2 linked regions of the Promicromonospora sp. Populi genome follow. The protein of the gene in region 2 interacts with the protein of the main gene of each other region in a pairwise test. Links are inferred from orthologs where the notes say so. Each region holds a gene or a part of one and is shown on either strand. Other genes may lie near its edges. The genes, in order: rplL and dnaE.

The links.
Region 1: the proteins of dnaE (region 2) and rplL interact in binary tests that used the Escherichia coli proteins (3 or more experiments, as listed by UniProt). The link is inferred for Promicromonospora sp. Populi from one-to-one orthologs.

Annotation. Positions count from the first base shown.
Region 1 is NZ_CP163528.1:4,363,799-4,371,160, reverse strand. Bases 1-2,846 are described here. They hold rplL (50S ribosomal protein L7/L12), read right to left. Parts: upstream 1,691-2,846; coding sequence 1,310-1,690; downstream 1-1,309. Other genes in these bases: AB1046_RS19765 (CHAT domain-containing protein), read right to left, coding at 2,654-2,846; rplJ (50S ribosomal protein L10), read right to left, coding at 1,775-2,305; rpoB (DNA-directed RNA polymerase subunit beta), read right to left, coding at 1-914. In the rest of the region: more of AB1046_RS19765, read right to left, coding at 2,847-5,248; AB1046_RS19760 (CHAT domain-containing protein), read right to left, coding at 5,412-7,362. UniProt on the Escherichia coli protein: The binding site for several of the GTPase factors involved in protein synthesis (IF-2, EF-Tu, EF-G and RF3). Is thus essential for accurate translation.
Region 2 is NZ_CP163528.1:374,029-382,598, reverse strand. Bases 2,095-6,148 are described here. They hold dnaE (DNA polymerase III subunit alpha), read right to left. Parts: upstream 5,847-6,148; coding sequence 2,295-5,846; downstream 2,095-2,294. Other genes in these bases: AB1046_RS01630 (RluA family pseudouridine synthase), read right to left, coding at 5,909-6,148; AB1046_RS01640 (NUDIX domain-containing protein), read right to left, coding at 2,095-2,298. In the rest of the region: AB1046_RS01645 (S8 family serine peptidase), read left to right, coding at 1-1,618; more of AB1046_RS01640, read right to left, coding at 1,765-2,094; more of AB1046_RS01630, read right to left, coding at 6,149-6,838; AB1046_RS01625 (signal peptidase II), read right to left, coding at 6,838-7,455; AB1046_RS01620 (hypothetical protein), read right to left, coding at 7,651-8,154; AB1046_RS01615 (TraR/DksA family transcriptional regulator), read right to left, coding at 8,456-8,570. UniProt on the Escherichia coli protein: DNA polymerase III is a complex, multichain enzyme responsible for most of the replicative synthesis in bacteria. This DNA polymerase also exhibits 3' to 5' exonuclease activity. The alpha chain is the DNA polymerase catalytic subunit.

The sequences.
Region 1 (7,362 bases), 4.0 Mb from region 2 along the record:
TTGTAGCGGCCGACCTTCGCGAGGTCGTAGCGCTTCGGGTTGAAGTAGAAGTTCTCGAGCAGCGCGCGACCGGCCTCGACCGTGGGCGGCTCACCCGGGCGGATCTTGCGGTACAGGTCCACGAGGGCCTCGTCCTCGGTGTGGACGTGGTCCTTCTCCAGCGTGTCGAGCACCGACGGGAACTCGGCGAACTCCTCGCGGATCTCCGCCTCGCTCATGCCGAGCGCCTTGAGCAGCACGGTGACGGACTGCTTGCGCTTGCGGTCGACGCGGACGCCGACGGCGTCGCGCTTGTCGATCTCGAACTCCAGCCAGGCGCCACGCGACGGGATGATCTTCGCGGAGAAGACGTCCTTGTCGCTGGTCTTGTCCGGCGTGCGCTCGAAGTAGACGCCCGGCGAACGCACCAGCTGGGAGACGACGACACGCTCGGTGCCGTTGATGATGAAGGTGCCGCGTGCAGTCATGAGCGGGAAGTCGCCCATGAAGACCGTCTGGCTCTTGATCTCACCGGTGGTGTAGTTGACGAACTCCGCGGTGACGAACAGCGGAGCCGCGTAGGTGAAGTCCTTCTCCTTGCACTCGTCCGCCGTGTACTTCGGCGGCTCGAAGCGGTGGTTCGAGAAGGAGAGAGACATCGAGGACCCGAAGTCCTCGATCGGGGAGATCTCCTCGAAGATCTCCTCCAGGCCGGAAGTTTCCGGGACATCATTACGGCCAGCCGTCTTGGCAATTTCTACCCTGGCCTGCCAGGCTGGGTTACCAAGGAGCCAGTCGAAGCTTTCGGTCTGCAGGCCAAGCAGGTCAGGGACCTCGAGTGGCTCATAGATCTTTGCGAAGGAAACGCGACGGGAAGCGGTACGGTTCGCAATGGCTTCGGCGGACGGAGCTGAAGGGGTGCGCGAGGCAGCCAAGAGGGGTCCTTCCCTGCAGTTCGGGTGAACGCTGTACGCTCTGCGGTGCTGCAGGAAGCTCTGCCGGACTTCACCGGTCTCCGGAGGGCATCCCACAAGCAGGGATGCAACCAGGACTTACGGGAAGCAGGGGGAGGCGACGAGGGCACACGCGGGCGCAAAGCGCTAGCATACCTATCTGGTTCTAGTATGTCCAGTCGCCCTAGTCCTTGCACGTCGAGACTGCAATACTCCTCGAATCGTTGCGTATCCGCACCGTCGCGGCGCAACGACTGAGCTGGAGAGACACGAGAGGCCCGCACCCTTCAAGGGTGCGGGCCTCTGTGGTCGGCGGACGGCGCCCGGGACGAACCCGGGCCGCCGTCACGCCAGCCCGAAGGCGGTCAGACCAAGAGTCACTTGAGGGTGACGGTGGCGCCGGCGGCCTCGAGGGCAGCCTTGGCCTTCTCGGCGGCCTCCTTGTCGGCGGCCTCCAGAACCGGCTTGGGTGCGCCGTCGACCAGGTCCTTGGCCTCCTTGAGACCGAGGGACGTGAGCGCGCGCACCTCCTTGATGACCTGGATCTTCTTGTCACCAGCGGCCTCGAGGATGACGTCGAACTCCGTCTTCTCCTCGACGACCTCGGCGGCGGCGGCCGGGCCGGCAACGGCAACGGCGGCCGGGGCGGCGGCGGTGACGTCGAACTTGTCCTCGAAGGCCTTCACGAAGTCGGAAAGCTCGAGAAGGGTGAGCTCCTCGAAGGCGGACAGGAGCTCGTCGGTGCTGAGCTTCGCCATGATGGCGTTCCTTTCAGTAGGCGCTTCGCAGGCCGATGCCGGCCCGCGAGAAGCAGGGGGTGTTGTTCTAGCGCGAGCCGCCAATCAGGCGGCCGCGCCCTCCGATTCCTGCTTCTGACGCAGGGCATCGATAACGCGGGCGACCTGGGCAGGCTTGGCGCTGAAGGCGTATGCGGCACGCGTCAGCGTGGCCTTCAGACCGCCGGCCACCTTGGCCAGCAGAACCTCGCGGGACTCGAGGTCCGCGAGCTTCGTGATCTCTGCGACGGACATCGGGCGGCCGTCGAGCACGCCACCCTTGATGACCAGAGCAGGGTTCGCCTTGGCAAAGTCACGCAGACCCTTCGCAGCCTCGACCGGGTCCCCGGTCACGAATGCGATGGCGGACGGGCCCTTCAGGTCGGCGTCGAGACCCTCGACACCGGCCTCCTTGGCCGCGATCCCCGTCAGCGTGTTCTTCACCACGGCGTAGGTTGCGTTGCCGCTGAGCGACCGACGCAGCTCCTTGAGCTGCGCGACGGTGAGCCCGCGGTACTCGGTCAGCACGGCTGCGCTGGAGTCACGGAACTTGTCCGCGATCTCCGCTACAGCGGCTGCCTTCTCCGGCCTCGCCATGGCAATCCTTCCGGTGGTGGTACCACCGTCCCCTGGGGCGTGAGCCCCGGGCAGGTCCCGGAACGAGAAAAAGAGCCCCGGCGCAGGTGCACGGGGCTCGGTTCGCGCGGCAGGACCGCACTCGAGTTCGTCACCTGCGCAGGCCCCCGCTCTCAGCGGGACTTCGGTCCTCTTCCACCCTGTGCTCTTTACAAGCAATGCTCTTGCGAGCGGGCAGCGTCGGACAACCGGCGGTCTTGGGTTACCTGAGTAGGTTACACGATCCCCGGGGTGGCGCCGAACCAGCGGGTGGTGGCACGCGCCACAGGCTGCCCGACGGCGCACGCGGCGCACGGGTCCCTGTCCGTGTCAGAGCGGCAGGCCCTCCAGGGAACCGAAGCAGACCAGCGGCACCGGCTCCGGCTCGTCCGCGAGCGCCGCCGCGAGGGCGGCCTCGGGGTCGTCCCAGGCGCGCAGGTGGGCGTGGAACCCTGGCATCACGCGGGCGGCGACGGCGTCGGACAGCGGGGCGACGGCCGCGACGACGGCGCGGGCGCCAAGCCGCAGGAGGACCGACGACAGGCCGAGCACCTCGCCGCCGACCACCTGGGAGGAGCCGCCCACCTCGCACGCCGACAGGATGATGACGGATCCCGGCAGTCGGATGCCGTCGAGCTCGTGGGCGTACAGCGGGCCGTCGGCCAGGTCGACGAAGGCGAAGAGCGGGTTGTCGGCGTCGTGCCGGCCGTGGGTGGCCAGGTGCACGACGTCGTGGGTCGCGAGCGTCGCGCGCACGGCCGCCGTGGTCGCGCCCAGACCCGTGAGGACCGTGGCACCGGGCCACTTCTCCCCCACTGCCTGGACCTCGTTCGCGCCGAGCGTCACGCCGGGCCCGTGCGCGGCCAGCAGCCGGTGCTTCTTCCCGGGCCTGGGGTGCGCCCGCCCGCGCGCCACGTAGGCACGCATGGTCGTGCGGCGGCCGCGTCGGGACGGGAGCGCGGTCCACGGGACGCCGACCAGCGGGTCCCGGCCCACTACATAGACCGGGCCGTCGGCCGCGAGCGGGACGACGAGGATCCGGTCGAGTGCGACGAGGTTGCGGTTCAGGGAGCGCCGGGCGACGTCGCGCAGCGGGGCGGGCACGAGGTCGTTGGCGCACACCCCGAAGTCGGCGCGGGCGCGCAGCACGAGCTCGGCGACCTCGGCCGCAGGCCCGAGCTCCAGGGTGCGCGCGCCGTGCGCGTCCAGCCGGACGCACCGCAGGACGCCGTCGACCACCAGGAAGTTGGCGACCACCGCGCCGTCGTCGCGGGCGGTGAGCAGGCCGCGGACCTCACCGGCGGTGGCGGCGCGTTCCTCGGTTGCCGCCGCGTCGCCCGCGCGGTGCCAGGCTCGTTCGCGGGCCGTCGCCAGGAGCCTGCGGGAACGGCCGAACAGGTGCTCACGTTCTTCCGTGCTCTCCTGGTCGGTGAGGGCGCGCGCTCGCACGACGAGGCCGCGGGCCTCCGTGAGGAGCGCTCCCACGGCCGGGTCGTCGGGTGTGGCGGCCCATCCTCCGCCGGCGAACGTGGCGCGGCCCCGTTCGAGCGCCTCGAACAGTGCACCGGGGTTGTCGATCCGGAGGGCGGCCTCGACGTCGGCCCGTTGCAGGTCGACGCCGTGGGCCGCGGCGGCGGTGACGGACTCGACCGAGCCGAGGCCCATCCTGCGGTCGGCCAGCAGCCCGAGGCCGGTGCGCACGGCCGCTACGCCGGCGTCCCGGTCTCCCGACGCGAACCCGATCTGCGCGAGGACGGTCTGTTGCTGGATCCGGGTGGTCAGCGGGGCGTCGGCCAAACCGTCCGGGATGCTGTCGAGCACGGCGCGGGCGGCAGCGACGTCGTCGACCAGGAGGTACCAGTGGGCGGCGACGAATCGCGCGGACAGGCCCGGGTACTGCCCGAGCAGCGGGTCCACCTCGTCGCCCGCCTCGGCCGCTTCGAGGGCCTGCTCGGCGCGGCGGCGCGCGTCGTCGGGCACGGGTACCTCGCCGCGCCGGATCGGCAGCAGGATGGCCTCCAGCTCCGCGACCCGGGCTACCGCTGCCCGCTGCGGATGGCCGACGCCGGCGTAGTACCGCCGCGCGAAGGCCGCGCTCAGGCGGGCCTCGTCCCACCGGTGGAGTGCCATCAGGCAGCGGGCACGGAAGTACTCGGCCTCCGCCCGGTGCTGCGCGCGGCCCGGGACCACCATGCGGGAGATCGCCTGGGTGAGGACCTGCTCGGCGTCCTCGACGAGGCCCGCCTCGTAGAGGACGGCGCCGCGGCCGATGTCGAGCAGGCCGTCGGCACGCTCCGGGTCGACGGCGCGGGCCGCGGCCATCGCCTGCAACGCGCCCGGCAGGTCGCCGAGCGCGTACCGCACGAACCCCGTGTTGTGCAGCGCCAGGGACGCGATGGTGGACAGTCCGGCGCGCATCGCCTGCTCGTGGCAGGCGTCGAAGTCGCGCAGCGCAGCGTCCAGCCGGCCGAGCTCGATGGCGGTGGCGCCTCGGTTGAGCAGGGCCGTCGCCAGGTCGCGCGCGGGAAGGATCGCGGGATCGGAGAGCGCGCGGTCGAGGGTGGCCAGGGCTTCGGCCAGCCGGCCGGCGCGCTGCAGGAGCAGCCCGCGCGTCCCCTCGACGACGGCGGCCAGGCGCGCGCGGGCCGACGGCGGCGCCGCGCCGGCGCGTCTGGCGGCGTCGTCGAGCAGGGCGAGCGGCTTGTCCGGCGCGTCCCCCACCGCCTGGGCGGCGACCGCCTCCCCCGCCAGGGAGCGCACCAGACCCTCGACCCAGCGCTCGTGGTCCGCGGGCCCGAGGCCATCGGGGTCCACGCCACTGAGCCGGTCGAAGACCTCCCGGAACCGGGGCAGGGCGTCGCCGGGCCGGGACCGCGAGCTCAGATCCCGGGCGGCAAGCAGCTCCGCCTCGAGTTCCGGCCACATGCTGCCCCCTTGGTTCCCCGGTGACCTGGTGGGCATCGGGCGGGCCACGATAGCGGGGTGAAGTGCCTTATGTCACTGGGTGACGCAACCTCATGTCACTCGTGACGCAACGTTGCAGGTCGGAGCCTCGAACCGAGCAACAGGCCGCAGGCTCGACGGCGAATCACCCGGGGGTGAGGCCCTCGACCGAGCTGAAGCAGACCAGCGGCACCGGCACGGCCACATCCTTGAGGGCGGCCGCGAGCGCCGCCTCCGGGTCGTCGGTGTCACGCAGGTGGGCGTGCAGGCGGGGCATGACGCGGGCGGCGAGCTCGTCAGAGAGCTTGGCGACGGACGCGATGACCGCGCGGGCGCCCAGGCGCAGGAGCACCGACGTCAGGCCGAGCACCTCACCGCCGAGCACCTGAGTGGAACCGCCCACCTCGCACGACGACAGGATCACCACCGAGCCCGGCAAGGGTGTGCCGTCGAGCTCGTGGGCGAACAGCGGGCCGTCCGCGAGGTCGATGCTCGCGAACAGCGGGTTGTCGGCGTCGTGCTGGCCGTGGGTGGCGAGGTGCACGACGTCATGCGTGGCGAGGGCCTTGCGGACGTGCTCGGTGACGGCGTGGTCCCCGGTCAGCACGGTGGCGCCAGCCCACTGCCGGCCGACGGCGTGCGCCTCGTCAGTGCCGTGGTCCACCCCGGGGCCCGCGGCCGCGAGGAGGCGGCGCTTGCCGCTCGGCCGCGCGTGGGTACGGCCGCGGGCGACGTACGAGTTGACCGCTGTGCGCAGACCGCTGCGGGACGGGAGGGCGCTCCAGGGGACGCTGAGCAGGGGCTCGCGGGCGACGACGTACAGGTCGCCGTGGGCGCGGAGCGGGGCGAGCAGGATGCCGTCGAGAACCTTGAGGTTGCGTTCCAGCGACGTGTTGGCTGCGGCACGCAGGGGTACCGGGATGAGGTCGTTGGCGGCCATGGCGAAGTCGGCGCTGAGGCGGCGGACGCGCTCGGTCACCTCTTCGGCGGGGCCGAAGTCGATGGTGGTCACGCCGTGAGCGTCAATGCGGACGCAGCGCAGTGCGCCGTCGATGACTGAGAAGTTCGCAACCACGTTGGTGTCGTCGTGCCGCTCGGCGAGGACACGCCGGAGCTCGCGAGCCGTCACCGAGCGCTGGACAGCGCCCGCGTTGCCCGCGTGCTGCCATGAGCGCTCCCGGACCTCATTCTGGATCCGATGAGCGCGGCGAGTGAGCCGCTCACGCTCCTTGGCTTCGGCAGCTCCCAGTTCGCGGGCCTTTGCCAGCAACCCACGCGCCTCTGTGAGGAGCGCTGCCGCCTCCGGGTCGTTTGGCGGCGTGACTCGGCCCGTGCCCGCGAACGTGGCACGGCCGCGCTCCAACGCGTCGAATAGGGCAGCCGACCTACCCGTGCGGGCAGCAGCCTCGACATCGATGCGGGTTAGGTCGACGCCGTGCGTGGCAGCGGCGGTGACCGACTCGACGGAGCCGAACCTGCTGCGATGGTCGGCAAGCAGGCCCAGGCCCGAACGGACCGCTCGGAGCCCTTTGTCGCGATCGCCCGCCGCAAACGCAAGCTCGGCCCGAGCCGTGTAGTGCTGGATCCGCATGGTCAACGGAGCGCTGGTAAGGCCACGGGGAAGTTCAGCCAGCGCATTGCGAGCCGCACCGAGGTCGCCCTGGAGCATGAGCCACTGTGCCGCGACCAACCGTGCGGCGTGGCCGGGGTGCTGCCCCAGGACCGGTCCGGCAGCATCGCCTTCTTTGGCAGCAGCAAGCGCCTGCGAGGCACGGCGACGGATAGCACTGCTCGACAGCGCCCTTGCACTACGTCGGGCCGGGGCCAAGGCAGCCTCTAACTCAAGCACGCGTGCAAGCACAGCCCATTGTTCGTAGCCCACGGCTATGAAGTGGGTACGCGCCCGAGCCGCGAAACCCGCCGCCTCCTCGAAACGGAGGAGCGCGAGAAGACATCGAGCCCGGACATACTCCGCGATTGCCCGATCGATACGCCGTCCCGCCTTCAGTAGCTGCGGGATCGCCTCGTCTAGCAACGCTTCCGCCTCGTCCACCAAGCCGACGCCATACAGAACCTCTGCACGCCCGAGAAGTGGA
Region 2 (8,570 bases):
AGCCGGGCCGGATGGCGAGGTGCCGGTGGGCGACCCGTACGACGTGCGGGTGCACTGGGACCTGCCCGACGCCGCCGCGGGTGACCTGTACTTCGGCACCGCGGTGCTCGGCAGCTCGCCGGACACCCCGGGCGACATCGGCGAGATCCCGGTCCGCCTGTCGCGCGTCGCCGACGACGTGACCAAGACGGCATCCGTTGAGTCGGCCGCCATCGGCGACACGATCGGGTACGACATCACCGTCGCACCCAACGTGACCCCGGAGGACCGCACCTACACCGTCACCGACACGGTGCCCGACGGGCTCACCATCGACCCGGCCTCGGTGACCGCCGGCGGCGTCGTCGACGGGCAGACCATCACGTGGGAGGTCGACATGCCCACGCAGGTGGGCGCGGTAGGCGCCTACGAGGCGTCTACGCCTGCGGATGATCCGCAGTGCGCGGCCTGGGCCGGGTTCCTCGACCTGGGTTCGGTCGGTATCGGCTTCAGCCCGCTCGATGGCGACAGTGCCGCCATCAACGCGTTCGCGAACATCGGCCCGTTCCCGCACTACGCGGACCAGTCGCCGAACCTCACCGTGTCCGACGACGGTCTGATCACCATCGCCGGTGGCTACGCCGGCGAGCCGTGGACCCCGCAGGAGGTGCCCAACGTGGAGGTGCCGAACGGCGTCATCGCCCCGCTCTGGTCCGACCTGGAGCTTTCGCTGGCGAACAACCGCGGCGTGCGGCTGGCCACCTCTGGCGGCCAGGTGGCGGTGATCCAGTGGGACGACCCGTTCGTCTTCGGCGGTGACCCGACCGACCTGTCCAACTCCGTAGGCACGTTCCAGGCCTGGGTCTACAACTCGGTGGCCGACAACCGGCCGGAGATCACGTTCGAGTACGGCGACCTCGGGGCGCTGCCGGAGGTGGCCACCGTCGGGATCGAAAACCTCGTGGGCACGGCCGGCACCGCCGTCGTGAACGCGGGCGACCCGTCACTCACCCTGACCGAGGGCGGCAGCATCTGCCTCGACTACGTGCCCCCGAGCTTCGAGCCGGCCGAGCTGTCGTACGAGGTCACGGTGGATCCGGATGCCATCACCGGCACGTACACCAACTCCGCCGAGCACGTCACGGATGACCCGTTCGACGCGCCCGCGGTCACGTCGGCCGACGTCGCCGTGACGGGCCTGGCCCCGTGTGACGAGGTGCTGACCGGCCGGCAGAACGGCCGGATCACCGTCGATGAAGGCACCACGTGCATCGACGGCGCCACCGTGGTGGGCCAGGTCACCGTGTCCGACGGCGCGGGGCTACGCGTGACCGACTCGCGGATCACGGCCCTGGTCCGGGCAACCGACGCGACAGAGGTCCGGGTGTGCGACACACGCATCACCGGCACTCTGACCGTGAACCGGAGCTCGGGGGTCACGATCGGTGACCCGGCGGCGGACTGCGCCGGCAACCAGATCACCGGACCGGTCACCGTGACCCGGTCGGAGGGTCCGGTGATCGGGGGCAACCGGATCACCGGGGTGCTCACCTGCCTCAGCAACGACCCGGCGCCCACCAACAACGGGTCGCCCAACACGACCCGCGGGAGGGAGCTCGGCCAGTGCAAGAACCTGTGACGCACTGACCGCCTGACAACAGCGGCGCCGCTCCCGAGTGGGGCGGCGCCGCTGTCGTGTTGGCGCCGCTGTCGTGTTGGGGGCGGGCCATGGCGGGGCCAGCCTGGTCGCGGTGGGCGCGCCCGAGGGGCCAGCGCGTTCGAGGGTCAGAACCCGAACGTCAGGACGCGCGGCATCTCGGTGCCGTGGCGCCCGCCGTCGTGCATCGCGCGCAGCACTGCCGCCTCGTGCGGCACCAGCGGTTCCGGGAGCGCGACGAACGGGAACCAGGCCAGGTCGGCGGCCTTCTCGGGCTCCTGGATCGACGGCGTCCCCGTCCAGCGGGTGACCTCGAACATGAAGTCGACACGCTGCTCGACGGCGGGCCCGCCCGGTTCGCCGCGGTGCAGGACCGTCAGCGGCCGGATGTCGTCACGTGCCACGACCACGCCGAGCTCCTCGTGGGCCTCGCGCACCGCAGCGTCGAGCACCGACTCGCCCTCCTCGACGTGACCGGCGGCCGCGCAGGCCCAGTACCCGTCGCGATAGCCGGTGCCCTGCCGTAGCTGGAGCAGCACCTGGCCCTCGCGCCGGAGGAACAGGTACGCGGCCGGCACGAGGGAGAAGCGCTCATGGTCGCCCTCCCGGTAGCGATCGGTCTCGGCCGCCGGCCCGGACCCAGCACCTCCAACCTCGGTCACGACAGGCAGCCCTGCCCCAGGAGCGCCTTGAGGTCGCCGAACAGCGCCGGCGACTTCTCCACGCGCAGGCTGTCCGCGGCCCTCACCACCGTCCGCTTGCCGGGCTCGGCCACAGCGACGTGGACCTCCGCCGACCCTGGGTGCGTGGCCAGCACCTCCCGCAGGCGCACCATGGTCGCCTCGATCGCCCGGGTGTGCGGCACGGTCACGGCCAGCGGGGAGTCGGAGCCCACCGTGATGTCCGGCAGGGCCACCTCCATGGCCTGCAGCTGCATGGTGTCGTCGCGGCGCCGCACCCTGCCCCGCAGCACCACCACCTGGTCCTCGGCGAGCATCGTCGAGTACGCGAGGTAGGTCTCACCGAAGAACATGACCTCGACGGCGCCCTCCAGGTCCTCGACCGTCACGGCCGCCCACGGGTTGCCGTTCTTGCTCATCTTGCGCTGCACCGAGGTGAGCAGGCCGGCCACGGCCACCGTCGAGCCGTCGGGGCGGGACTCGTCAGCCATCAGGGCGGCTATCGACGTGTCGGCGGCCCGCTGCAGCACGTGCTCCAGGCCGGACAGCGGGTGGTCGCTCACGTACAGGCCGAGCATCTCGCGCTCGAACTGGAGCTTCTGCTTCTTCTCCCAGTCGGGCAGGTCCGGGATGTCCACGGAGAAGCCCATGCCCGCCTCGTCCTCGTCCGCACCACCGAAGTCGGCGAACAGGTCGAACTGCCCCTCGGCCTCCTTGCGCTTCACGCTGATCACGGAGTCCACCGCCTGCTCGTGGACGACCAGCAGCGAGCGCCGAGTGTGCCCCAGCGAGTCGAACGCACCGGCCTTGATCAGGGACTCGATGGTGCGCTTGTTGCAGACCACGGCGGGCACCTTGTCGAGGAAGTCCTGGAAGGACGTGAACGCGCCCTTCTCCTCCCGGGCGGCGATGATCGCGACCACCACGTTGGCGCCGACGTTCCGGATCGCCGTGAGGCCGAACCGGATGTCCTTGCCGACGGCAGCGAAGTTCGCCAGCGACTCGTTGACGTCCGGCGGGAGCACCGTGATGCCCATACGACGGCACTCGTTGAGGTACAGGGCCGACTTGTCCTTGTCGTCCTTGACGCTCGTCAGCAGCGCGGCCATGTACTCGGTGCGGTAGTGCGCCTTGAGGTAGCCGGTCCAGTAGGACACCAGCCCGTAGGCGGCGGTGTGCGCCTTGTTGAAGGCGTAGTCGGCGAACGACTCGAGGACGTTCCACAGCGTCTGCTGGGCCTCCTTCGAGAAGCCGCGCTCCGTCATGCCGCCGAAGAACTTCTCCTGCTGCTTCTCCAGCTCGGAGCGCTTCTTCTTGCCCATGGCCCGACGCAGCAGGTCGGCCTCGCCGAGCGTGTAGCCGGCGACCTTCTGCGCGACCGCCATCACCTGCTCCTGGTAGACGATCAGGCCGTAGGTGCCGTCCAGGATCTCCCCGAGCGGCTCTTCGAGCTGCTGGTGGATCGGCGTGATCTCCTGCTGCTTGTTCTTGCGCAGGGCGTAGTTCGTGTGCGAGTTCACGCCCATCGGACCCGGGCGGTACAGGGCGAGGACGGCGGAGATGTCCTCGAAGTTGTCGGGCTTCATGAGCCGCAGGAGCGAGCGCATGGGTCCGCCGTCGAGCTGGAACACACCCAGCGTGTCGCCGCGCGCGAGGAGCTCGTACGTGGCGGTGTCCGTCAGCTCGAGCGCCTCGATGTCGAGCGGCGGCTTGCCGTTGTTCACGATGTTCTCGAGCGCGTCGTCGAGGATCGTGAGGTTGCGCAGGCCGAGGAAGTCCATCTTGATCAGGCCGAGGCCCTCGGACGTCGGGTAGTCGAACTGCGTGATGACCGCGCCGTCCTGCGGGCGGCGCATGATCGGGATGATGTCGATCAGCGGGTCGCTCGACATGATGACGCCGGCGGCGTGCACACCCCACTGCCGCTTCAGGCCCTCGATGCCCCGGGCGAGCTCGACCACGCGCTGCGCCTCGGGGTCGGTGTCGTGCACCTGGCGGAACTCGCCGGCCTCCGAGTACCGCTTGTCAGTGGGGTCGAAGATGCCGCCCAGGGAGATGTCCTTGCCCATGATCGCGGGCGGCATCGCCTTGGTGAGCTTCTCCCCCATGGCGTACGGCATGCCGAGCAGGCGGGCGGAGTCCTTCAGCGCCTGCTTGGCCTTGATGGTCCCGTAGGTGACGATCTGCGCGACCCGGTCCTCGCCGTACTTCTCCGTGACGTACCGGATGACTTCCCCGCGCCGACGCTCGTCGAAGTCGATGTCGAAGTCGGGCATGGACACCCGGTCCGGGTTGAGGAACCGTTCGAAGATCAGGCCGTGCGGGATGGGGTCGAGGTCCGTGATCCGCATCGCGTATGCGGCCATGGAGCCGGCACCGGAGCCACGGCCCGGCCCGACGCGGATCCCGTTGTCCTTGGCCCAGTTGATGAAGTCGGCGACCACGAGGAAGTAACCGGGGAAGCCCATCTGGACGATGACCCCGACCTCGTAGTCGGCCCGCTCGCGAACGTCGGCCGGGATGCCGCCGGGGTACCGGTAGTGGAGGCCTTTCTCGACCTCCTTGATGAACCAGCTCGTCTCGTCCTCCCCCGCCGGGACGGGGAAGCGCGGCATGTAGTTGGCCGAGGTGTCGAACGAGACGTCGCACTGCTCGGCGATGAGCAGGGTGTTGTCGCAGGCCTCGGGCAGCTCCTTGAAGATCTTCCGCATCTCGGCGGCCGACTTCACGTAGTAGCCGGTGCCGTCGAACTTGAACCGGTTCGGGTCGTCCAGCGTGGAGCCCGAGTTGATCGCGAGCAGGGCCTCCTGGCTGGCCGAGTCCTCCTCGCGGACGTAGTGCAGGTCGTTGGTGGCGACCAGCCGCGCGCCGATCGTCTTGCTCAGCTCGAGAAGCTGCTTGGTCACCCGGGTCTCGATCTCCAGCCCGTGGTCCATCAGCTCGACGAAGAAGTGCTCCTTGCCGTAGATGTCCTGCAGCTCGCCGGCGGTCCGGACCGCCTCGTCCCACTGGCCCAGCCGGAGCCGCGTCTGGATCTCGCTCGACGGGCAGCCCGAGGTCGCCGTCATCCCCGCGCTGTACCGCTCCAGCAGGTCGCGGTCCATGCGCGGCCACTTGCCCATCTGCCCCTCGAGGGAGGCCAGCGAGCTCGCCCGGAACAGGTTGTGCATGCCCTCGTTGTTGCGGGCCAGCAGCGTCATGTGGGTGTAGGCACCGCGCGCCGAGACGTCGTCCGCCTCCTGGCCCTGCTGGCCGAACCGGACGCGCTTCTGGTCGAACCGGCTCGTGCCCGGCGTGATGTACGCCTCGACGCCGATGATCGGCTTGACCCCGGCCGCCTTCGCCTTGGACCAGAAGTCGAACGCACCGAAGATGTAGCCGTGGTCGGTGGTCGCGATCGCCTTCTGCCCGAGCCGGTTGACCTCCTCGAACAGGTCCCCGATCCGCGCCGCACCGTCCAGCATGGAGTACTCGGTGTGGACGTGGAGGTGGACGAAGTCGGCGGACTTCTCAGCGGCAGCGGAGGGCATGCGGCGAGTCTAGATCGACCCACCGACACCCGGCTCGGAGGAACGCCGAGCGGAACCTCACATCACCTGTACGCGCCCCGCACGACCTCGAGCGCAGCCTCCAGATCGGCCGGATACGCCGACTCCACCTCGACCCGCCGCCCCGTGACCGGATGCTCAAAACCGAGCCGGTGGGCATGCAACCACTGCCGCGTCAGCCCCACCTTGGAGGCCAGCACGGGGTCCGCGCCATAGGTCAGGTCGCCGACGAGCGGGTGGCGCAGCGCCGCGAAGTGCACCCGGATCTGATGGGTGCGACCGGTCTCCAGGTGCACCTCCATCAGCGACGCCGCCGACAGCATCTCAAGGGTCTCGTAGTGCGTCACCGACGGTTTGCCGTCCGCGGTCACCGCGAACTTCCAGTCCGAGCTGGGGTGCCGTCCGATGGGCGCGTTGATGGTGCCCGACGTCGGGTCCGGGTGGCCCTGCGCGAGCGCGTGATAGATCTTGTCGACGGTGCGCTCCTTGAAGGCGCGCTTGAGGCCCGTATAGGCGAGCTCCGACTTGGCGACCACCATCAGGCCGGACGTCCCGACGTCGAGCCGGTGCACGATGCCCTGCCGCTCCGCCGCGCCCGACGTGGAGACGCGATACCCCGCCGCGACCAGTGCCCCCACGACCGTGGGACCGGTCCAGCCCGGCGACGGGTGCGCGGCTACACCGACCGGCTTGTCGATCACCACGAGGTCGTCGTCGTCGTACACGATGCCCATGCCCGGCACGGGCTCCGCCACCACCTCGACGGCGGGGCGCTCCTCCGGGAGGTCCACCTCGAGCCAGCCGCCAGGCACCACACGGTCGGACTTGCCCACCTGGCGCCCGTCGAGGCTCACGGCGCCCGCCTCCGCGAGCTCCGCCGCACGGGTCCGCGAGAGGCCGAGCATGCGGGCCAGGGCGGCGTCGACCCGGTCGCCCGCGAGCCCGTCAGGGACGGGCAGCGTCCGCAGCGCCATCAGGCAGGGTCGCCCTTCGCAGCATCCGGTTGGTCATCCGGCTCGGAATCAGGCTCAGCGTCCGTGTGCCGCTTGCCGTCGAGGCCGATCCCCCGCAGCGACAGCAGCGCGATGAGCACGGCGGCAGCGACGACGGCGATGTCGGCCACGTTGCCGACGAAGAAGCCCGCGTAGTCGATGAAGTCCACGACGTGGCCGCGGGCGAACCCGGGCTCCCGTGCCAGGCGGTCGATCAGGTTACCGACGGCGCCGCCGAGCAGCAGGCCGAGCGCGACCGCCCAGCCCCGCGACCCGATGCGGCCGATCGCCCGGATGATGAACACCACAACGACGACCACGACGATGGTCAGGAGCCAGGTCATGCCCGAGGCGATCGACAGCGCGGCACCCGGGTTGTAGATCAGGCGCAGCCCGAGCAGGTCACCTACGAGCGGGATCGTCTGGGCGTTCTCGACCAGGGCGGACTCGGCCCACCACTTGGTCAGCTGGTCGGCGGCCAGGACGACGGCCGCGAGCGCGACGGTCCAGACGATGAGCACACGGCTGCCCGACGACGGGGGCGTGGCTGCGGGCTCCGTGTCGCCGGCCACGGCGGAGGGTTCAGCGGGAGTAGACATCAACGAAAGTGTCCCATGCCGCGGGCGGGTGCCAGGCCCGCGCCGTCCCGAAGCTCGCCGGAATGTGCATCAAAAGCCGATAATGGCGCGGAGCGCAAAGCAGTGAGGCCCTTTCCCGTTGATCCGGGAAAGGGCCTCACCTGGCGCAGCACTACCGCCGTGTCACCGCACGGCGAGAGTCAATTGACGTAAACGTCAGTTGCAGGCCGCGTACTTGGTCACGTTTGCCTTGCTGAACAGGTTGAGCGGGCCGTCCCAGTACCACGGGGCGACGCACAGGTTGTTGGCGATGTTGACCGAACCCTCGCCACCCAGCTCGGTGTCACCGGTGTTGCACGCCTTGTAGTCGGTCACGTTGCCGACGCTGCCGACGTTGCCCGGACCCTCCCAGTACCAGGGAGCGACACAGACGTTGTTCAGCACGTTGAACTGGCCGTCCTCGTCGTAAGAGACGACGTCACCGGTCGTGGCGACCTCCTCGGGGACCGCCAGGCCCTCCGTGGGGAGCTCTGCACCCGTGGTGGCACCGAGCACGTCGAACGCACCGTCGGCACCGACGACGCCGACCGCACCCTCGATCCCGCCAAGCACATCGCTGGTCTCGGTCGCGCTGATCACGCGCTCTGCGGGCGAGTCGCCCTCGGACAGCACCGACGCGCTCGCACCCGTTGCCGCGGCGACGACCAGCCCGGCCGTCATGGCCACAGCAGCGCCGGCACGACAGGTTGCACGGAATCCTCGGATCATTGTTTTCCCCCTAGAATAGCTCCGTCAGAATAGCGCCGAACCACACGTGTGTGGTTCAACTCGACGAGCATCCGGGGTGAAATTGACCCTGTCAATCGGAACGTGATGCGGCGCACATGGTGGGAGTGGAATCAAAAACGACATTCCAGGATCGAACTCCGCGGCAATGCACCAGGAATACCCGTAACTCAGACATCACAGCGTTGATATCCGGTTCGGGATCCCGCGCGGCGCCAGCGCCGCGCGGGGTCACTCAGGCCCCGCGGCGCTCCTCGCGGGCCTTGGCCTCGACGGACAGCGTGGCCCGGGGGAACGCCTGGAGCCGCGCCTTGCCGATGGGCAGGTCAGAGACCTCGCACGTGGCGTAC